Regions from separate parts of the Acidovorax sp. PRC11 genome, predicted to be linked through region 2. Evidence: riboswitches for the same ligand, from Rfam matches in the RefSeq annotation. Region 2 holds a riboswitch; the other holds the start of a gene.
The links. Region 2 has a riboswitch for glycine ahead of gcvT (glycine cleavage system aminomethyltransferase GcvT). Riboswitches for the same ligand answer to the same signal wherever they lie in the genome.
Positions count from the first base shown of each region.

Region 1: it holds a riboswitch for glycine, as region 2 does, so the genes downstream of both, Q9R47_RS21320 (D-amino acid dehydrogenase) here and gcvT (glycine cleavage system aminomethyltransferase GcvT) in region 2, are expected to answer to the same signal.

Region 1 is NZ_JAUZUQ010000026.1:1,788-12,703, forward strand. Features, by position in the region: gene Q9R47_RS21285 (MFS transporter) at 1-942, opposite strand, end outside; gene Q9R47_RS21290 (hypothetical protein) at 972-1,859, opposite strand; gene Q9R47_RS21295 (helix-turn-helix transcriptional regulator) at 2,001-2,732, shown strand; gene Q9R47_RS21300 (hypothetical protein) at 2,886-3,335, shown strand; gene Q9R47_RS21305 (tripartite tricarboxylate transporter substrate binding protein) at 3,533-4,552, shown strand; gene Q9R47_RS21310 (NAD(P)/FAD-dependent oxidoreductase) at 4,772-6,307, shown strand; gene Q9R47_RS21315 (peroxidase-related enzyme) at 6,376-7,614, shown strand; glycine riboswitch at 7,684-7,761, shown strand; glycine riboswitch at 7,768-7,876, shown strand; gene Q9R47_RS21320 (D-amino acid dehydrogenase) at 7,980-9,377, shown strand; gene Q9R47_RS21325 (FIST N-terminal domain-containing protein) at 9,390-10,706, opposite strand; gene Q9R47_RS21330 (PhaM family polyhydroxyalkanoate granule multifunctional regulatory protein) at 10,762-10,916, opposite strand, start outside.
Region 2 is NZ_JAUZUQ010000001.1:79,868-90,783, reverse strand. Features, by position in the region: gene gcvP (aminomethyl-transferring glycine dehydrogenase) at 1-523, opposite strand, end outside; gene gcvH (glycine cleavage system protein GcvH) at 636-1,010, opposite strand; gene gcvT (glycine cleavage system aminomethyltransferase GcvT) at 1,152-2,282, opposite strand; glycine riboswitch at 2,347-2,476, opposite strand; glycine riboswitch at 2,496-2,593, opposite strand; gene Q9R47_RS00395 (Lrp/AsnC family transcriptional regulator) at 2,883-3,341, shown strand; gene Q9R47_RS00390 (AraC family transcriptional regulator) at 3,307-4,215, opposite strand; gene Q9R47_RS00385 (fumarylacetoacetate hydrolase family protein) at 4,443-5,312, shown strand; gene Q9R47_RS00380 (alpha/beta fold hydrolase) at 5,324-6,109, shown strand; gene Q9R47_RS00375 (amidohydrolase family protein) at 6,204-7,544, shown strand; gene Q9R47_RS00370 (ABC transporter ATP-binding protein) at 7,598-8,392, opposite strand; gene Q9R47_RS00365 (ABC transporter permease) at 8,406-9,293, opposite strand; gene Q9R47_RS00360 (ABC transporter substrate-binding protein) at 9,399-10,382, opposite strand; gene Q9R47_RS00355 (lipocalin family protein) at 10,635-10,916, opposite strand, start outside.

The DNA of each region.
Region 1 (10,916 bases), on a different contig from region 2:
GACGTGCCGGCGCGAGAGCACCTCGCACAGCAGCGAGCCGATGCCGATGCCCACCGAGAACACCACCAGCAGCAGCGAGGCCACGTGTTCGTCGCCGTGCAGCACCTCCTTGGCGAAGCTCGGGAACTGCGACAGGAACACCGCGCCGAAGAACCACATCCAGCTGATGCCGAGCAGCGAGCGGAACACCACCACGTTGCCGTGCGCGAGCTTCAGGTTGCGCCACGTCTCGGTGACGGGGTTCCAGTGGATGACCAGGCCCGGATCGGTGGCCGGCGCGCTCGGGATGAACTGCGCCACCAGCCGGCCCGCGAGCGCGAGCAGCACGCAGCAGGCCGCCACCCAGGCATGGCCCACGCCGGGCACCGCCACCAGCAGCCCGCCCGCCACCTGCCCGAGCAGGATCGCGACGAAGGTGCCCATCTCCACCATGCCGTTGCCGCCCGTCAGCTCGCGTTCGGACAGCACCTGGGGCAGGTAGGCGAACTTCACCGGGCCGAACAGCGTGGAGTGCAGCCCCATCAGGAAGGTGCAGGCCAGCAGCACCACGGGGCTCGACGCCACGAAGCCCCAGGCCGCCACCAGCATGATGGCGATCTCGAGGTTCTTCACGAAGCGGATCATCCGCGTCTTGTCGATCTTGTCGGTGAGCTGGCCGGACGTGGCCGAGAACAGCAGGAACGGCAGGATGAACAGCGCGCCGATCACCAGCCCCGCCATGGACGGCGGCATCCACGACACGCTCAGCTGGTAGGTCACCATCACGGTGAAGGCGAACTTGAAGAGGTTGTCGTTCGCCGCGCCCGCGAACTGCGTCCAGAAGAACGGTGCGAACCGCCGCTGGCGCAGCAGCGCGAACTGGTTGGGATGGTCTCCGTGTCCGCCGTCTGCGGCCGTGGGAACCTCTGTCGTCGCCGCCCTGCGGATCTGCTCCTGGCTCATGCCCTGCTCCTGGGATGTGTCGAATCGGTTCATTGCGTCTTCGTACCGGCGGGCATTGTGCCTTCGCGGCCGCGGCGCCAGGGCGTGCCGCGTTCGCAGCGCGCGAAATAGCGCCCGGGCGCCAGCGCCGACAGCACCGGCCAGGCCGACATCGCCGCGGCCAGGTGCTTGAGGCTGTGGCCGGACACGAGGTGGCCGGTGGCCGTGAACACCGCCGCGTCGCCCGCCTCCAGCAGCTTGGCCAATGCATACCAGCCGGTCACCGCGGCCAGCGAGACGCCCAGGCGCCCCGGCAGCGGCGCGTGGCCGGCACGCCGGCTCCGCCCTGCATCGGCGGCCAGCGCGAGCAGGAGCAGCATGCCGCCGCCCTGCAGCACCGCCCAGGGCCACTGGTCGCCCGTGATGCCCCAGGTGCGCAGCGCCGCCCAGCCGCCAGCCAGCACCGCCACGGCGGCGAGCGCCGCGGCCCGGGCGCCGATGCGCTCGTCCACCGCGAGCGCCAGCATGCCGGCGAAGGCCACGAGCATGCCCGCGCGGTCCGCCAGCAGCGTGATGCCGTGCGGCTGCCAGTGGTAGAGGGCCGAGCCCGCGGCGGTGAGCAGCAGCCCCGCGAAGAACGTGCCCGCGGCCCGGGCGGTGGCCGCACGCAGCGCACCCTCCCGCCACCGCGCCGCCAGCCGTGCCAGCCCGCAGCCTCCCAGCACCGCGAATGGCAGGTTGGTGAGCACGTCCAGGGCGTGCGGCAGGCCCCAGAGCGTGCGCTGGTCCGCATAGGCATGGGCCTGCGGCCCGGGCAGCACGGTGGGGCCCGCCAGCGCGAGGGCCAGGCAGGCCAGCAGCGCGGCGCAGAGCGCGGCTTCGGGCCGCGAGGGGCGCAGGCGGAAGGCCCGGGGCGGGGTGTCTGAAAGGTGTTCCATGGCGATCAGCAGGGTAGGTGGAAAGGGCCGGGCCGGCAGCTGCGGGCCTTGGGCGGCAGTCTCATGCCGCGCCCCTCCAGCAGCATCGCGCAATGCCACCAAGCCTCCCCACGGCCACTTCCAGTATCCATAATCGATACCATGAGCACCACCGCCGATCTCGTCGTCGCCTTGAAGAAGGAACTCAAGGCCGCGCACATGACGTATGCCGACCTCGCGCAGGCCCTCGGCATGGCCGAGTCCAGCGTCAAGCGCATGCTGGCGCGCGGCGACATGCCGCTGTCGCGCATCGACGCCATCTGCCGCGCGCTGCGGCTGGATTTCGCGGACCTCGCGCGCCGCGTGGCCGACAGCCAGCCGCTGCTCGACCAGCTCTCGCTGGAGCAGGAACGCGCCGTGGTGGCCGACAAGAAGCTGCTGCTCATGGCGATCTGCGTGCTGAGCCAGTGGACGCTGGAGCAGATCCTCGGCACCTACCGGCTCTCGGACGCGGAAGGCGTGAAATACCTGGCGCAGCTCGACCGCATCGGCATCATCGAGCTGCGCCCGCTCAACCGCTACCGGCTCAAGCTCGCCAAGACCTTCCGCTGGCGCGCGCACGGCCCGGTGATGCACTACTTCCGCGACCATGCCCTGCTCGACTACTTCGCGGGCGGCTTCGACGGGCCCGGCGAAGGCGTGCTCATGGTGCATGGCGCGATCGGCCGCAGCCTCGCACCGGCCTTCCAGGAGCGGCTGCAGCGGGTGGCGCACGACTTCGCGCAGCAGCATTTGGCCGACCAGCGCATGCCCGAAGGCGAGCGCGAGGGCTACACCGTGCTCCTGGCCATGCGCCGCTGGGAGTTCGAGGCGTTCACCGCGATGCGGCGCTGAGGGCACCCGTGGCCGTGGAGGCCGGCGCGACACACCTGCACACACAGCTTCGCACGGCGGCGACACGGGAGCGACATGGCCTTGACGCAGGGCCGCGACGATGTCTCCATGGGCTTGAGGACAAGCCCCTTCGCAGCTACCAGGAGACCTCCCATGACCACCCGCAAGGCCCTTTCCCTCTCCGCCGCCTCGCTCGCGCTGGCCGCGTCCATGGGCGCGGTGACCGCCACCGCGCAGGCCGCCACCAGCGCCACCGTGATCGTGCAATCCGGGCCGCAGTACGTTCCGCCCCTGCCGGTGGCGGTGCAGCGCTGGTCCCCGCCTCCCCCGCCGCGCCACGAACGCGTGCCGCCGCCGCGCCGCGGCATGGTCTGGGAACAGGGCCACTGGGAATGGCGCGGCCACGGCCACGTCTGGGTGCCGGGCCAGTGGCTGCGCGCACGGCCGGGCTACGCCTACCGGCAGCCCGGCTGGCAGCAGCACGGCAACCGCTGGGAGATGCGCCGCGGCGGCTGGGAGATGCGCCGCGGCGGCTGGGACCGCGACGGCGACGGCGTGCCGAACCGCCAGGACCGCCGCCCGAACGATCCCTACCGCTACTGAGCGAAGGACGCCCCGCACGGGGGCCTCGCGCGGCCCCTGCGACAGGCCCCGGAGGCGCGCCGGACCCCATAACCATATAGGCGGGCGGGCATGAAGGCTTGCCCACAATGGCGCATTCCTTGCTTGGCAGCAGGCCGGCCCACCCGGGCGGTCCTGCCGAGGCAGGGCTCCTGTTGCTTATCTGGAACCCTTCGCACATGCGCCGTCTTTCCGATTCCTTCTCCTGGCTGGGTGCCGCCGCGCTCGCCGCCGCGGCCTGGACCGCTGCCTCCCCGGCCCTGGCCGCCGATCCGCACGGCGCCGCCGACTGGCCGCGCCAGCCCGTCACGCTCATCATGGGCTTCCCGGCCGGCTCGGGCGTGGACGTGGTGGCGCGCTCCGTGCAGGAGCCGCTCAGCCAGAAGCTGGGCCAGCCGGTCATCATCGACTACAAGTCCGGCGCGGCCGGCAACATCGCCAGCGAGTACGTCGCCCGCGCCAAACCCGACGGCTACACCCTCGCCTTCGGCACGGCGGCCACGCACGGCAGCAATGCCGCGCTCTACAAGAAGCTGCCGTTCGACGTGGAGGCCGACTTCGCGCCCGTGGGCACGCTCATCGACGTCTCGAACGTGCTCACCATCAACCCGAACGTGATCGACGCGAAGACGCTGAAGGAATTCGTCGACATCGTGAAGGCGAACCCCGGCAAGTACAACTACGCCTCGACCGGCAACGGCGCCGGCACGCACATGGCGTTCGCCGAATTCAACGCGCGCCTGGGCCTGAACATGGTGCACGTGCCCTACAAGGGCGGCCCGGAAGCCATCACGTCGGTGGTGCGCGGAGAGACCTGCTGCATCATGAACCAGGTGCAGACCGTGCTGCCGCACTACAAGGCCGGCAAGGTGCGCCTGCTGGGCGTGACCACCGCGAAGCCGGTGGCCGCGGTGAAGGAGGTGCCGCCGATCGCCGCGAGCGGCCTGCCCGGCACCCAGGGCTTCGACAGCTCGATCTGGTTCGGCATCTTCGCGCCCAAGGGCACCGACCCGGCCATCGTGCACAAGCTGAACACCGCCCTGCGCGAGGTGCTGGAGCAGCCCGAGGTGCGCCAGCGCTTCGAATCGCAGGGCAACACCGTGCGCATCGAGACGCCGGAACAATTCGCCCGGACGGTGCACCAGGACCGCGCGAAATGGGCGCAGGTGGTGAAGGACGCGAAGATCAGCGTTGACTAGGGATCAACCCCCTGAGCGGCTTTGCCGCTCCCCCCTTCTCTCGTGGCGCTGCGCGCCTCGGGAAGGGGGGCACCCCCTGCGGCCTGGCGGAGCCAGTTCCGCGGGGGTTACTGGTCTTGGGCCGCGCCGGTTTTCAATGCCTTGACGAGGCGCTTGCGTTGTCATGGCATTCCATCGCGCGGCCTCAACGCCTCGCTGCCTCCTGCAACAATCTTTCCCATGGCTCTTTCTTCTTCTCTGGGCGCGGCCGGGCTGGCCGCGCTGGAACAACGGCTGCAGCACGATCTGCTGACCCTGAACTGGCACGCGAAGCCGTGGCTGCCGCAGCGCATGCACGGCGGGCGGCCGGTGGTGGACGTGCTCATCATCGGCGCGGGCCAGGCGGGCCTGGCCGCGAGCATGGCGCTGGCGCAGCAGGGCATCGCGGCGGTGCTGCTGGACCGTGCGCCGGCGGACCACGAAGGCCCCTGGGCCACCACGGCGCGCATGGAGACGCTGCGCTCGCCCAAGGAGCTCACCGGCCCGGCGCTGGGCGTGCCGTCGCTCACCTTCCGCGCGTGGTTCGAGGCGCAGTGGGGCGACGCGGCCTGGTCCGCGCTCGACAAGATCCCGCGCCTGCAGTGGATGGACTACCTGCGCTGGTACCGCCGCGTGACGCGGGCCGACGTGCGCAACGGCCATGCCGTGACCGCACTGCGCCCGCGGGCCGACGGGCTGGTCGAGGTGGACGTGCGCGCGGATGGCGCCGACACCGCCACGACCTGGTTCGCGCGCCGCGTGGTGCTGGCCACCGGGCGCGACGGCCTCGGCGGTCCGCAGATTCCGGCCTTCATGGAGGGCGTGCCGCGCACGCGCTGGGCGCACTCGTCCGACGTGCTCGATTACCGCACGCTGCAGGGCCTGCGCGTGGGCGTGATCGGCATGGGCTCCTCGGCCATGGACAGCGCCGCCACCGCGCTCGAGAACGGCGCGGCCAGCGTGGACCTGATCGCGCGCCGCGCCGAAATGCCGCGCATCAACAAGTCCAAGGGCTCCGGCGTGCCCGGCCTCGTGCACGGCCATTCCCTGCTGCCCGACGTCTGGAAATGGCGGCTGCGCCACTACATCGGCGCCCAGCAGGTGCCGCCGCCGCACGGCAGCACGCTGCGCGTGTCGCGGCATCCGAATGCCTTCTTCCACTTCGGCTGCGCCGTGCAGCGCGTGCACGACACGCCCGAGGCGCTGCACGTGGACACCGCGCGCGGCACCTTCGCGTTCGACTTCCTGATCCTCTCCACCGGCTTCGCGATCGACTGGCAGCAAAAGCCCGAGTTCACTGCCATCGCGCCGCACGTGCGCACCTGGGGCACGCGCTACACGCCGCCGCCCGGCGAGGAGGACGCGGAACTGCGCGACTCGCCGGACCTGGGGCCGCTGTTCGAGTTCCAGGAGAAGGTGCCCGGCGACTGCCCGGGCCTGGACCGCATCCACTGCTTCTGCTACCCCGCCGCGCTCTCGCACGGCACCATCTCGGGCGACATCCCCGCCATCAGCGACGGCGCACGGCGCCTGGCCGGCGGGCTCGCAGGCCTGTTCTACCGCGAGGACGTGGAGCACCATTTCGCGGCGCTGCAGGCCTATGCCGAGCCCGAACTGCTGGGCGACGAGTGGACGCCCGCGGACACCGCGCAGCGCGTCATCGCGCCGGCGGGCGCGGCTGCGCCCTCCTCTTCCGCGCCAGCGCCTTCCGGCTCCACTGCCGCCCCCGCCCGCTGACACCCGGGCCCGACGCGGCACCGCGAGCGCGGTGCCTTCCTCAACGACCGCATTCCCCCTCCCACGACATGACCACGCCGAGCACTATTGCACCCCCACCCTCCCACGACACCATCGACCAGGCCGCCGGCCTGGCGCCGGGCCGCTCCGCCTATGCGGTACGCCACGAGCGCGACAAAGTCGCCACGGCCACGCAGGCCTGCGAGGAAGCGCTCTTCGCCGGCACCCTGCCCGGCGCCTTCACTCCGGCCGAGCGGCTGGCGATCGCGCACGACGTGGCGCGCGTGAGCGGCGTGCCGGCCCTGGCCGCGCACTACCGCACCCGCCTGGAAACGGCCGGCGCCCCCGTGCCACCCGCGCTGCAGGCCCTGCTGGACGACACCGGCGAAGCCAGCGACGTGGCCGGCATCCCGGGCTTCGGCGATGCAGAGCCGCGCCTGCAGGCCGCCGCGCGCTTCGCACGCACGCTGGCTCTGGAGCCCGCACGCAGCGACCGCGATGCACTGCTCGCGCTGCCGGCCGCGGGCCTCTCCACGCCGGATGCCGTCCTCATCGCGCAGCTCGTGGGCTTCGTGACCTACCAGCTGCGCGTGGTGGCCGGCGTGGCCGCCCTCGATGCCCTGCACGCCCCCGAGGCGAGCGGCGACCCGGGCACGTCGACGTCCGCGCCGTTCGCCAGCGACGCCCCCTTCGTCCATCCCGCCAACCTGCCCCCGCCCGGCCAGCCGCTGCGCGTGGCGGGCTACACGAGCGAGACGCTGGACTGGAAGGCCTGGCTGCCCGTGGTCGATCCGCAGCAGGCCAGCACCGAACAACAGGCGGTACTCGACCTCAGCCACCCCAAGGCCCGCACATCGGATTTCTACCTGCTGCTGGTGCACCAGCCCCAGGTGCTGTCCGAGCGCTCGCAGGCCTTCAACGCGATCATGTACGCGCCCGGCGGCCTGAACCGCGCGGAGCGCGAGGTGGCCAGCACCGTGGTGTCGCGCGTGAACGGCTGCGTGTACTGCGCCTCGGTGCATGCGCAGCGCTTCGAGCAACTGGCCAAGCGCAACGACGTGATGGCGCAGATCTTCGAAGACCCCGACACCGCCGGCACGAACCCGCGCGAGCGCGCCATCGTGCAGGCCAGCGCCGCGCTCACGCGCACGCCCGGCGGCTTCGGTCCGCAGCACCTGGCCCCGCTGCGCGCCGCGGGCCTGTCGGACCTGGAAATCCTCGACGCGCTGCACGCCGCCGCGCTGTTCGCCTGGGCCAACCGGCTGATGCTGAACCTCGGCGAAGCCGTCTTCCCATCCGCCGGCTGACGGCCCGCCGCCGCGGCGTCCAGGCGCTTTTGCTTTGCGCCGCGCGGCTTCGCTGTTACGATCCGCCCCGCAGGAGAGCGAACGGCCGGCACCGCCGACGTTCCACCGAAGGCGCAAACTCCCATACACGCTCAGGTCCCGTACTGCACCACCACACAGCCGTCTGGAGAGCCGCCACGCCACGTGGCGCACCGAAGGAGCAAACCCCGCGCGGCGGTCGCGCAGGGTGAATCTCTCAGGTACCGAGGACAGGGGGAGCGGCAGCCAGGCCTTGCGGCCATAGGTTGCTGTTCGCCATCCGATGGCACGCACCCCAGCACCCGCCGCCGCAGGGCCCGGCCCCCCGATGCGGGCCCGCCCGCGGCATGGGAGCCTCGCGCGGCATCGCCGTGCGGCGTGTTCCTGCCGCCGTGGTCCGGTCCGCATGGAAAGGCATTCGAACCATGCGCGTTACCGTCCTCGGCGCCGGCCTGCTCGGCACCACCTCCGCCCATTTCCTGCGCCAGCTCGGCCACGAAGTGACCGTCATCGACCGCCAAGCCACGCCCGGCGCGGAAACCAGCTTCGCCAACGGCGGGCAGATCTCGGTGAGCCACGCCGAGCCCTGGGCCAATCCCGGCGCTCCGCTGAAGCTGCTGCAGTGGCTGGGCAAGGAAGATGCCCCGCTGCTGTTCCGCCTGCGCGCGGATGCACGACAGTGGCTCTGGGGCCTGCAGTTCCTGCGCGAATGCACGCCGGCGCGCACGCGCCACAACATCGAGCAGATCGTGCGCCTGGGCACCTACAGCCGCGCCACGCTGCAGCAGCTGCGCCGCGACATGGGCCTGCAGTACGACCAGCGCACGCAGGGTATCCTGCACTTCTACACCAGCCAGAAAGAGTTCGACGCCGCCCTCGCACCCGCAGAGCAGATGCGCGCGCTCGGCTGCGAGCGCCGCGTGGTCAGCGCCGACGAGGCCGTGCGGCTGGAGCCGGCCCTCGCCGCCATCCGCCCCCGGCTGGCCGGCGCCACCTACACGGCCGAGGACGAATCGGGCGACGCCAATGCCTTCACGCGCGCGCTGGCGCAGGTCGCCGAAGCCCATGGCGTGCGCTTCCGCATGGGCTGCCACGTCACCGCGCTGCGCACCGCGGGCGGCGCCATCGACCATGTCGAGATCACCGACGCAGAAGGCCGCTACGAGCGCGTGCGCAGCGACGCCTACGTGCTCGCCATGGGCTCGTTCAGCCCGCTGCTGGCGGAGCCGCTGGGCCTGCGCCTGCCGATCTACCCGGCCAAGGGCTATTCGGCCACGATCCCGGTGCGCGACCCCGCCGCGGCCTACGAGGTGAGCCTGACGGACGACGAATACAAGCTGGTCTTCTCGCGCTACACGCGCCCCGCGCAGGATGGCCAGCCGGCGCGCGACGTGATGCGCATCGCCGGGACGGCCGAACTGAACGGCTACGGCCGCGACCTGAACCCGGTGCGCTGCGAGGCCATCGTGCGGCGCGTGGAGCAGCTCTTCCCCGGCGCGGGCGACACCGCGCAGGCGCGGTTCTGGTCCGGCCTGCGCCCTGCGACGCCGAGCAACGTGCCGCTGATCGGACGCACCAAGCTGCCCAACCTGTTTCTCAACACCGGCCACGGCACGCTCGGCTGGACGCATGCCTGCGGTTCCGGCCGCGCGATCGCCGACATCGTGAGCGGCCTCGTGCCCGAGGTCGATTTCGCCTTCACCGGCATGCCGCGCGGCACCGCCGCCGTGCCGGCGCTGGCCTGAGGGGCCGGCGGGTCAGCGGCTGGCGGGCAGGCCGTCGCAGGTGAACACGGTGAGCACGCCCGTGTAGCCGTAGAGCCGGTGGTGGGCGATCTCGCCGCCGGCGAAGAACCCCACCAGCGGCACGTCGCCCAGGGCGTGCCGCACGATCTGCAGCTCGGCCCCCGGCCCGCCGAAATGCGGGCCGCCGCGGCCCGAGCAGCTCACGTAGATCGCGCCCGCGATCGTGCGCTCGGGCATGCCGTCGGTGGCATTCGCCAGCGCCTGCATGAGCGCCGCGCGCTCGCTGCCGGCCAGCGGCGGCGGCGCGGCCGGCTCCGCCTCCGGCGCCAGCTCTTCGCGGATCTCCGCGCAGATGCGCATCAGGTCGGCGCGCGCCGCCGCCACGTTGCGCTGGCAGAACGCGAGCTGCATGCCCTCTTCCACCTTGTCGGCGAGCGCCACGCCCTGGCGCATCGGATCGAGCCCCACGAGGTGCCGCACGCGCACGTCCGTCCCGAAGTGGCCCGTGCGACCCGTGGGCCGCGCGCCCTCGTCCACCAGCCCCGCCAGCGTCGCGCGCAGCGCCCGCAGCGCGGGCTGCGGATCGCCCTCCAGCGTGATGCCGAGCGTGCGCAGCAGCACGTCGAGCGCGGGCTCGCCGTCCAGTTCGAGCACCACGTTGTCCTGCGCGCGCGTGATGCGCGCGAACGGCGCCACCGGCTGGCAGCCCTGCGTCACGCGCGACAGCATGCCCACGTTGCGGCTGAACGCCACCCCCGAGAGACCGCCGCCGAACACGCCCCGCGCGGCGCCCTGTCCCGCGATGTTGCCGTCGCCGCCCACCGCGAACTGCACGCTGCGCCCGCGGCTCGCCGCGATGCCGCCGAACAGGTAGCCCGACTCCGTGCGGTCCGACATCTCCGCGATCAGTTCGGCGAGGTCCGGCGTGTCGCCGTCGGCGTGCACCAGCGCGGTGTGCGGCACGAAACCACCGCCCGCCGCACCGCCGCGCGACAGCGGCGCCACGCCGGAGAACACGCGAAACCGGTCCGCCGGCAGGTCCAGCAGCATCACGGACAGCGCCGGCTCGTCGAAATACTCCGCGTTGTTCGCGGCCACGCCCACGCCCACCGTGCCGCTCCAGTCGGTCACCTCGGGCAGTTCGGCGGACAGGAAGTCGAGCAGCGGCTCGGCCTCGTCCGCGTAATGGTCGGTGATGTAGACCAGCCCCAGCGCAGGGGCGCTGGCGTAGTGCGGCAGGGCCATCTGCGCGCGCAGCTGCGCCAGCACCAGCGCGGCGGCCATGCGCCATTGCGGATGGGTGGCGTGGCCGTTCGGGAAGAGCTTCATGGGGAAGGAAAAGGAATTGGGCCGTGGACGGGAGATGGGCGGATGCGCCGCGCCTTCAGGAACGGTTCCTGGGGCCGGCGGCACGGCGCGCACCGGCCGCAGGCGGTGCATCCGCGGCCGGCGTTTTCTTCGCGCGCGGCTTGGTGGCCGGCGGCGCGTCCGGCTCGGCCTGCGTGCCTTCCGGGGCCGCGCGTTTCGCGCCGCGCGCCG
Region 2 (10,916 bases):
TCTGGCTCTTCGACTTCACGGAGCGCTTGGCGAGCGTCATGGCCTCGGCCGCGGCCGTGGCCTCGTCGAGCATCGAGGCGTTGGCGATCGGCATGCCCGTGAGGTCGCACACCATCGTCTGGAAGTTGACCAGGGCCTCCATGCGGCCCTGCGAGATCTCGGCCTGGTAGGGCGTGTAGGCGGTGTACCAGGCGGGGTTCTCGAGGATGTTGCGCAGGATCACGCCCGGCGTGTGCGTGCCGTAGTAGCCCTGGCCGATGAAGCTGCGCAGCACGCGGTTCTTCGAAGCGATCGCCTTCAGTTCCGCGAGCGCGGCCGCTTCGGTCGCGGCGGGCGGAAGCTCCATCGGCTCGGTGCGGGCGATGGAGGCCGGAACGATGCCGCCCACCAGCGCCGCGCGCGATGCCTCGCCGATGACCGAGAGCATGCGCTCCTCGTCCGCGGCATCGATGCCGATGTGGCGGGGCTGGAATTCGGCGGCGTTTTCGAGCGCGGAGAGCGGCGGCAGGGTGGACGTGGGCATGGGAGGGATCCCGGTCAGCGGAAGGAGGGGGGAAAAAGGAAAAGGGGTGCGGTGCACCGGCAGGTGCGCACCGCGGCGGGCGGGGGGCAGCGCCGCCCGCCGCGAGAGCCGGTCAGGCGTTCTTGGAGAACTCGGTGTAGGCCGTCTCGTCCATGAGCGCGTCGAGCTGCGACGCATCGGACAGGCGCACCTTGAAGAACCAGCCATCGCCCAGCGGCGCGCTGTTGGCGAGCGACGGATCGGCGCGCAGCGCCTCGTTCACCTCGACGATTTCGCCGGACACGGGCATGTACACGTCGGCGGCTGCCTTCACGGACTCGACCACACCGGCCACTTCGCCCTGGGCGAAGGTCTTGCCCACTTCGGGCAGATCGACGAACACCACGTCGCCGAGCGCGTCCTGCGCATGGACGGTGATGCCGACGACGGCGGCGCCCGTGTCGGCGCTGTTGATCCACTCGTGGTCGCGGGAGAATTTGACGGTCATGGGGGGCTCCTGGAAGAAAGGGTCCGCGGAAAAAGGCGGCGGGGAAAACGAAAAAAGGGTGGTGCGGCCCTGGAAGGGGCACGCGATGGCGACTGTAGCCGCGGCCGGCAGGCCTCGGGCGCGGACTGCGGCGCGCCGCGGTCAGCCGCGGTGGTAGCGGGCCGGCAGGAAGGGCATGGGGCTGACTTCCATCGGCACCGCCTTGCCGCGCACGATCGCGTGGACCACCGTGCCGGCGGCTGCGAACCCGGGCGCCACATAGCCCATGGCGACGGGCTGGTTCACGCTCGGGCCCAGCAGGCCACTGGTCACTTCGCCGATGGCCACGCCGTCAATGCTCTGCAGGGGCGTGTGCTCGCGCACGGGCACGCGCTCGCGCGCCACCAGGCCCACGCGGCGGCGCTTCAGCAGCGCCGGGTCGTCGATCTGCGCGAGCACCTTGTCGGCGCCCGGGAAGCCGCCCGCGCGCGCGCCGCCGGTGCGCCGCACCTTCTGGATCGCCCAGTTCAGCGCGGCCTCGGGAGGCGTGGTGGTGGTGTCGATGTCGTTGCCGTAGAGGCACAGGCCGGCTTCGAGCCGCAGCGAATTGCGCGCGCCGAGACCGATCGGCTTCACCTCGGGCTGCGCGAGCAGTGCGCGCGCCAGCGCCTCGGCCTGGGCGGCCGGGACGGAGATCTCGAAGCCGTCCTCACCCGTGTAGCCGCTGCGTGTCACGTAGCAGTCGCAGCCGGCGATCTCGAAGCGCCCGCCGGTCATGAACACCAGCGATGCCGTGCCCGGCGCGAGCCGCGCGAGCGCCGCGGCGGCCTGCGGGCCCTGCAGGGCGAGCAGGGCCTGGTCGGGCAGGGGAATGACTTCGCAGCGTCCGCCGATGCGCTCCTGGATGTGGGCGATGTCGCCGGCCTTGCAGGCACCGTTCACGATCACGAACAGGTCGTCGCCGCGGTTCACGAACATCAGGTCGTCGATGATGCCGCCCTCGTCGTTCAGCAGCAAGCCGTAGCGCTGCTTGTGGAGGCCGAGGCCGATCACGTCCACGGGGATCAGCGTCTCGAAGGCCGCGGCGGCATCGGGGCCGACGAGGCGCAGCTGGCCCATGTGGGAGACGTCGAACAGGCCGGCCGCCTGCCGCGTGTGCAGGTGCTCGGCCATCAGTCCGGCGGGGTACTGCACGGGCATGGAATAGCCGGCGAAGGGCACCATGCGGGCCCCGAGTTCGAGGTGCAGCGCGTGCAGCGGCGTGGTGTGCAGGGGGGCGGATTCGGCGGACATGGGCGGAGCGGCCTTTCGGGCGAGCGGGGACGGACGACGCGCGTGCCGCCATCGAAGCGCCACGCCTGTGCCCGCTGTCCGCTTTACCTGAGAGATTCACCACGCCGTGCGCGCGGCCTGGGGGCGGCGCGTGGCGGGCTTGCTCCTTCGGTGGGCCTGCCGTGCAGGGCAGGCCTCTCTCCAGCCGGGGAAACGCCCGCATCCCTGCGGGCGCCTTGCCAGTCCTTTTGCCTGAGCGTTCGGGATTCCCTGCGCCTTCGGCGGCGCCGGCCACCCGTTGCGGGCGCGGCGCTCTCTCCTGACCCGGCGGATTCTAACGGCTGTGCGGCGGCCCTGCGGCGAAGTTCGTCCGTGCCCGGGTTCTGGCGCCACGTGCCTGTCTCGGCGCCGCGTGGAGGAGCACCGTGTGATGGGGTGCCAAGCGCCCCGGGCCGGCGGTAACCGGCCGGGGCCTTGCCATTCGCCTGGCGCCCCGGTGGAGGCGCCCTGTGGGAACGATTGTGCCGGTGGAGTGGCCGACGAATTTTTCGAATTTCTGCAGGTCCGCATGTTCCGCAGAAAAATCTTCTGCCTAACCGGCTTTGCCGGCAGAATGCATCCATGGATCGCATCGACCGAAAAATTCTGGCCGTGCTGCAGGACGACGCCCGCGCGAGCCTGCAGGAGATCGGCCAGGCCGTGGGCCTGAGCCCCTCGCCGTGCTGGGGCCGCATCCGCAAGATGGAAGAGGCCGGGGTGATCGAGGGCTACACCGTGCGCCTCAACGCCCAGGCGCTCGACCTCGCCGACACCGTGCTCGTGCAGGTCACGCTCGACAGCCATTCCGACAATACGCTGGAGAAGTTCGGCGAAACGCTCGCGAGCATTCCCGAGGTGATCGAGGCGCACCTCGTCTCCGGCGATTACGACTACCTGCTGCGCGTGGTCGTGAAGGACACGCGCGACTACGAGCGCCTGCTGCGCGAGAAGCTCTACAAGATCAAGGGCATCCGCCACAGCCGGTCGAGCTTCGTGCTGCGCACGCTCAAGAAGGCGGACCTGCCGCTGCGCGCGGACTGAGCGGCGCTGCCGCTGCCGCTGCCGCCTGGCGCGGAATGCCGGTGACCGTGGCCGGCATGGGTGTGCGCACGGCGCGCCGGAAGATCGAGGGCGGCACGCCCGTGTGCTCCTTGAAGAACCGCGAGAAGTTGCTGGGTGCGGAGAAGCCGAGGTCGAGCGCCACGTCGGTCAGCGGCGCGCCCAGGCCCACACGGCGCATCGCTTCCTCGACCCGCACTGCGCTCCAGAAGACCTGTGGCGTGGTGTTGAGCTGGTCGCGGAACAGCGCGAAGAAGTGCGCGCGGGAAAGCCCCACCCGGGCCGCGATCTCGTCCACCGTCGCCTTGCTGGAGACGTGCTCGCGCATGTGGGCGATGGCGTTGCGCAAGCGGGCGTCGAGCGACGCGCCCACGCCGATGCAGGGCCGGCGCTCCGCCTCCCCCGCGGCGCTCGTGGCCGCCACCAGCAATTCCTCCACCCGGTCGTCGATGTCCGCAGGGGCCGCCTGCGCGGAGAGGATGAGGTCCAGCACCTGCCAGCAGGCCCTGCGCAGCGCGCCGTCGATGTGCAGCCGTGGCGATGCGAAGCGGAAGCCCCGCCCCGCGGCGGCAGCGCGCTCCTGCAGCCAGTCGTGGCGCACCATGAACGCCAGAAACACCGCGGATTCGCCATCGCCGTGCAGCGCCAGGTCGTGCGACTCGAACGCGTTCACACCGAGGGCGGTGTCCTCGCCGTAGTCCACCTGCTGCGTTCCTACGCGCGCGGTGGCGCGCGTTCCGCCCAGCCAGAAGGCGAGCTGTGCCTCGGAGTGTGCATGCGGCACGAGGTCCGCGCGCAGCTCCAGCACGACGGCCGTGCCGAATGCCCCTTCGTGTAACGCATATGCCTCCGCCATGTGCTGCTCCGACCATCGATGGCGGGATTCTCCGGCCGCGCAGCGGCCGGGTTGGCCCCCACCCGGGTATCTCCTTAGGACGCGATCAGACTGTTTGATATGTCGCGCGACGGCGCGATAAGCGCGCGCGGGGGCGAACCCATAAATTGGGAACCGGGCGCGCACTGCACCGGCAACCGCCGCGGTGCAGGCGCACCGATACGCAACCCTCTCTGGAGCAAGAAACCATGCGCCTTGCCGCTTTCATCGTGGACGGGCTTCCCGCGGTCGGACTGGCCGATCCATCCGGGCAGACTCTCTCCGCACTCGACGTCTCCGCTGCCGATGCCGCCCTGGGCGTGCTGCCGCTCATCCAGGCCCTGGCGCGGGGCAAGCCCCTGCCTCCGGCTACCGGCCGCACCCATGCGGTAGCCGACGTGCACTTGCGTGCACCATTGCCCAGGCCGCTGCGCAATGTCTGGTGCGTGGGCCGCAACTACCACGCGCATGCCAAGGAGCTGTCGGCATCCGTGTTCAAGGGCAACGACGCCAATCCCGAGTCGTGGCCGATCGTGTTCACCAAAGTGCCCGAATGCGTGGTCGGCCCGCACGATCCCGTGCAGTTGCCGGCCGGCGTGTCCGAGCAGATCGACTACGAGGCCGAACTGGCCGTGGTGATCGGCCGCGGCGGCAAGAACATCGCCCGCGCCGACGCGCTGCAGCATGTCTTCGGCTACACGATCGTCAACGACGTGACCGCGCGCGACGTGCAGATGCGCCACCAGCAGTGGGACATGGGCAAGTCGTTCGACACCTTCTGCCCCATGGGCCCATGGATCGTGACGGCCGACGCACTGGACGGCACGCGCACCCGCGTGCGCTGCCGGGTCAACGGCGAATTGCGCCAGGACGGCCCCACGGAGCAGATGATCTTCGACATCCCGACACTGATCGAAACCGTCTCCCGCGGCATCACGCTGTACCCGGGTGACGTGATCGCCACGGGCACGCCGGCCGGTGTGGGCATGGGCCTCTCGCCACCGCGCTATCTGCGTCCGGGCGATCGCGTCCGCGTCGAGATCGACGGCATCGGCTTCATCGAGAACGCATTTGTCTGACCGGAGGACCCATGGCGACACACATCATCGAAGGCATGGCCGTGGAGATGGCCGGTGACGGCGAGGCGGTGCTCTGCATCCACGGCTTGGGCGGCTCCTCCAACGTCTGGACGCCCATCGCGCAGGCGCTGCAGCCGTTCCGTCGCGTCGCGCCGGACCTGCCGGGCAGCGCGCGGTCCGGACTGCCGGACGGCGCGCTGTGCGTCGAGGCGCTGGCCGATCGCATGGCCGCGCTGCTGGCTGCACTGGAGGTGGATGCCGTGCACGTCGTGGCCCATTCGCTGGGCACCATCGTCGCGCAGCACCTGGCCACCGCCCACCCGGAGCGCGTGCGCTCGCTGGCGCTGTTCGGCCCCCTGGTGGCGCCGCCCGACGCGGGCCGGCCCGGCATACGCGCGCGCGCCGAACTCGCGCGGCAGGGCGCCGCGGCCATGCAGGACATCGCGGACGCGATCGTGCAGGGTGCGACCAGCGTGGAAACCAAGGCCGGCAACCCGGCGGCGCTGGCTGCCATCCGCGAACTCGTCATGCGCCAGCCGCCCGAGGGCTACGCCCGCAGCTGCGAGGCGCTGGCCGGAGCGCAGTCCGCGCCCATCGAGCAGTTGCGTGTGCCCGTGCTGCTGGTGACGGGCGACCAGGATGGCGTGGCGCCGCCAGCGCGCGTCGATGAGATGGCGCAGCGCATCGCGGGAGCCGAAGTGACCGTGCTGCCCGGCTGCGGCCATTGGACGACGCTGGAGCAGCCCGCGCGCTGCATCCAGGAACTGCAGCGCTTCCACGCACGGTTGCCGCGCTGAACGGCTTCCAGACCGACTGCATTCCCTTTCCGGAACGGGTGCGCCGCCGCGCGCATTCCGCCGGGCATTCCCCACAAAGCAGAAGGAGAGAGACATGACCCGATATGCATTCACGAACGTCCGCATCTTCGACGGCACCGGTGCCGATCCCTATCCCGGCGACGTGCTGGTCGATGGCGGCAGGATCGTGCGGGTGGCGCGCGCTCCCGCGACGGTGGACACCGCGGGTGCGCGCGTGTTCGAAGGGCGCGGCCGTTTCCTCATGCCCGGCATGACCGAGGCCCACACCCATTTCTCGTGGAACGACCAGCCCTCGCTCGCGGCCATCCAGTTCATGCCGCCCGAGGAGCACATGCTCTGGTGCGTACGCGTCGCCAAGCGCTACCTGGAGATGGGCTGGACCTCGGCCATCGGCGCGGCCGCCGCCAAGCCCCGACTCGACGTGGTGCTGCGCAACGCCATCGATGCGGGCGAATTCCCCGGACCGCGCTACCTGGCCGGCTCCCAGGAAATCACCACCATCGGCGCACTGGGCGACAACACCTTGCCCCACATGCCGTTCGAGGAACTGAGCTTCGGCAGCGTCTGCAGCGGCCCCGAGGAGATCCGCCGCTCCGCGCGCACCTTCGTCAAGTACGGGGTCGATCACCTGAAGATCAATCTGTCGGGCGAATACATTGCGGGCCTGCCGGCGGAGATGTCGCCTTTCTCCGAGGAGGAGGTGGCGATGCTGGCGACAGAGGCCCACCGCTACGGCAAACGCGTCGCGGCGCACGCGCGATCCAGCGAATCGGTGAAGCTCTGCGTGCGCCACGGCATCGAGATGGTCTACCACGCGAGCTTCGCGGACGAAGAAGCGCTGGACATGCTGGAAGCCGCCAAGGACCGGCATTTCGTCGCGCCCGGCATCGGCTGGCTGGTGCGCACCACCTACCATGCCGCCGAGTACGGCATCACCGAAGCCGTGGCCACGCAGATGGGCTACAGGCGCGAACTGGAGGTGGCATCGGACACCCTGCGCAAGATGCACCGGCGCGGCATCCGCATCCTGCCCGGCGGGGACTACGGGTTCGCCTGGATGCCGCACGGGACGAACGCTAACGACCTGCAGTACTTCGTGGACTACATCGGCATGACCCCCAAGGAGGCGCTGCTGGCGGCCACTGCCCTGGGCGGCGAGATCATGATGCGCCCCCACGAGCTGGGCAAGCTGCAGGAGGGCTACATCGCCGACATCGTACTGGTGGACGGCGACCCGCTGGCGGACCTGTCGGTACTCACCGAACCGGCCCGCATCCAGCTGGTGATGAAGGAAGGCGCGATTTTCAAGGAGTGCTCCACGCCTGCGCCTGCGGAAGCCGCCCTGCACCTGGAAGGCGGCGACCATCCGCTGCGCGAGGAAGGCGTGAAGGAGGCGCTGGCCGAGATGTCCTGAGCCGCTGGCGGATTCCGCGCCGGCTCCGGCGGCGGCGCTGGCATCCGCGCGCATCAGCCCAGCAGCAGCGCGTCGTCCGCCAGCTTCTCGCCGCGCACCTTCTCGAACATCTGCAGCAGGTCGGGCACGTCCAGGCGGCTGCGTTCCTCGCCCGACACGTCCAGCACCACCTGGCCCTGGTGCAGCATCACGGTGCGCTGGCCCACGTCCAGGGCCTGGCGCATGCTGTGCGTGACCATCATGGTGGTGAGCCGGTTCTCGGCCACGATGCGGGCCGTGAGCCGCAGCACGAAATCGGCCGTGCGCGGGTCGAGCGCGGCGGTGTGTTCGTCCAGCAGCAGGATGCGCGAGGGCTGCAGCGCCGCCATCAGCAGGCTCACGGCCTGGCGCTGGCCGCCCGAGAGCAGGCCGATGCGGTCGGTGAGGCGGTTCTCCAGCCCCAGGCCCAGCGTGGCGAGCCTTTCGCGGAAGGTGCCCCGCTGCTGCGCCTTCACCGCGCCGCGCAGGCCGCGCAGCGTGCCCCGCTGCTGGGCGAGCGCCATGTTCTCTTCGATGGTCAGGTCTTCGCAGGTGCCGGCCATCGGGTCCTGGAAGACGCGCGCCACGCGTTTCGCCCGCGCCCAGACGGGCTGGCGGGTGACGTCGTCCCCATCGATCGCGATGCGGCCCGTGTCCACCGAGAGGTCGCCCGAGATGGCGTTCAGGAAGGTGGATTTGCCGGCCCCGTTGGAGCCGATCACGGTGACGAACTGGCCGGCCGGAATGTCCAGCGACATGCCGCGCAGCGCGCGCGTCTCGATGGGCGTGCCGGGGTTGAAGGTGATGTGCAGGTCTTGTGCGCTCAGCATGGTGCGGTCCCTTTCAACGCTGCTTCGACGCGAGCTTGCGCTTGATTTGCGGAATCACGAGCGCCACGGTGACCAGCACGGCCGTCACCAGGTTCAGGTCCTGCGCCTTCAGCCCGATGAAGTCGCTGTTGAGCGCCAGCGCGATGAAGAAGCGGTAGACGATGGCGCCGATGACGACGGCGAGCGTCGCCAGCACGAGGCGGCGCGAGGGCAGGATGCTCTCGCCCACGATCACGGCGGCCAGGCCGATCACGATGGTGCCGATGCCCATGGAGATGTCCGAGCCGCCCTGCGTCTGCGCGAACAGGGCGCCGGCCAGCGCCACCAGCGCGTTCGACACCGCCATGCCCAGCAGCACCATGGCGCCGGTGTTCACGCCCTGGGCGCGGGCCATGCGGGCGTTGGAGCCGGTGGCGCGGATGGCCAGGCCCCGCTCGGTGGCGAAGAACCAGTCCATGGCCAGCTTGGCGGCGACGACGATCACCAGCAGCAGGGCGGGGCGGGCGATGTAATCGGCCAGGCCCTCGGGCTGCAGCAGCGTGAACAGCGTGGGGTCGTTGATCAGCGGCACGTTGGGGCCGCCCATGATGCGCAGGTTGATGGAGTACAGCGCGATCATCATCAGGATGCTGGCCAGCAAGTCCATGATCTTCAGCTTGACGTTGAGCCAGCCGGTGATGAGCCCGGCCACCGCGCCCGCCGCCGTGGCCGCGAGCGTCGCCACATAGGGGTTGGTGCCGGTGGAGATGAGCACGGCGCAGACCGCGCCGCCCAGCGGGAAGCTGCCGTCCACCGTCAGGTCGGGAAAGCGCAGCAGCCGGAACGAGATGAAGACGCCCAGCGCGACCAGGCTGAAGATCAGCCCGATCTCGACGGCGCCGAGCAGGGAGAAGAGGGACATGGCGGGAGGCCTTGCGAAAGCAAAGCAGGAGCCGAAGCTCCTGCGGGCTGGGGAAGAAGAGAGGCTGCGTGCGGCCCGGCACGGGTGCCGGACCGGGGCAGGCTCTTATTTCACCACGTGCGCGGCGGACTGGATGAAGGCGTCGGAGAGCTTCACGCCCTGCTTCTCGGCCGCACCGGGGTTCACCGTCAGCTCCAGCTTGGTGCTGATCTCCGGCTTGATGTCGCCGGGCTTCTCGCCCTTGAGCACGCGCACCACCATGCGGCCGGTCTGCTCGCCCAGGTCGCGGTAGTTGATGCCGAAGGAGGCGATCGCGCCGCGCTTGACGCTGTCGGCATCGGCCGCCACCAGGGGCAGCTTGGCTTCCTGGCCGACCTTGACCAGCGATTCGTAGGCCGACACCACGTTGTTGTCGGTGCTGGTGTAGATCACGTCGGCCTTGCCGATCAGGCTGCGCGCGGCGCTGCCCACATCGACCGAGCGGGGCGCGGCGGCCTCGACCAGGGTCATGCCCATCTTGGGCAGCAGGGCCTTGAGTTCCTTGACCACGACGGCGGAGTTGGCCTCGCCGGGGTTGTAGACCACGCCGACGCGCTTGGCGCCCGGCACGACCTGCTTGACCAGTTCCATCTGCTTGTCGAGGGCCAGCAGGTCGGAGACGCCGGTCACGTTGTTCTTGCTCGGCTCCCAGTTCTTCACCAGCTTGGCGGCGACCGGATCGGTCACGGCGGAGAAGATCACCGGCACCGTCTTGGTGGCGGCCACCACGGCCTGGGCCGACGGGGTGGCGATGGCGACGATCGCATCCGGCTGGTCGCCCACGAACTTGCGCGCGATCTGCGCGGCCGTGCCGGTGTTGCCCTGGGCGCTCTGGTACTGCCATTTGAGCGTCTTGCCGTCTTCGTAGCCGGCGGCCTGCAGGCTCGCCTTCACGCCGTCGCGGATCGCATCCAGCGCGGGGTGCTCGACGATGGCCGTCACGGCCACGGACTTGGGCGCGGCGGCCTGCTGGGCCACGGCGGGGACGGAGACGGCGGCCAGGGTGGCCGCGGCGGCCAGCGCGAGGGCGCCGAACGGATGCTGATTCATGCTCGAACTTTCTGCCTGCCCGGCCACGCACGGGGCGGGGCGCGGGGGCGTGACTGCGGATGCCCGCCGGAGGCGGGCGCGGTTTCGCCGGAACGGAACCGGGCCCGATGGACGGCAACGCCCGCGGGGCCCGGGGTGGGGAGTCTACTGCGCACGCCGCGGCAGGGCCCGCAACGGCCGCGATGCCGCAGCGCCGCGCTGCGGATCGGCGGAAAGCCGCTGGAGAGGGGGCGTCGGTGCGGGAAGGGCCGCTCAGCGCCGCTTCGGCACCGGCGCGGAGGCATCCTCCTGCGGCACCCACAGGATGCGAGCCACGTCCACGCCCAGCGAACGCGCGCGGGCCAGCAGGCGTTCACGCACCACCGCATGCAGCGTGGGGGTGCGCGACAGGATCCAGAAAGCGTCCCGGCGCGGCCCGATCACCATCGCCCAGCGGTAGTCCTCGTCGAGCGCCGCAACGAAGTAGCCGGCATAGAACGGGCCGAAGAAGGACACCTTGAGCGCGCCCGTGCCGGTGTCGCCCAGGAATTCCGC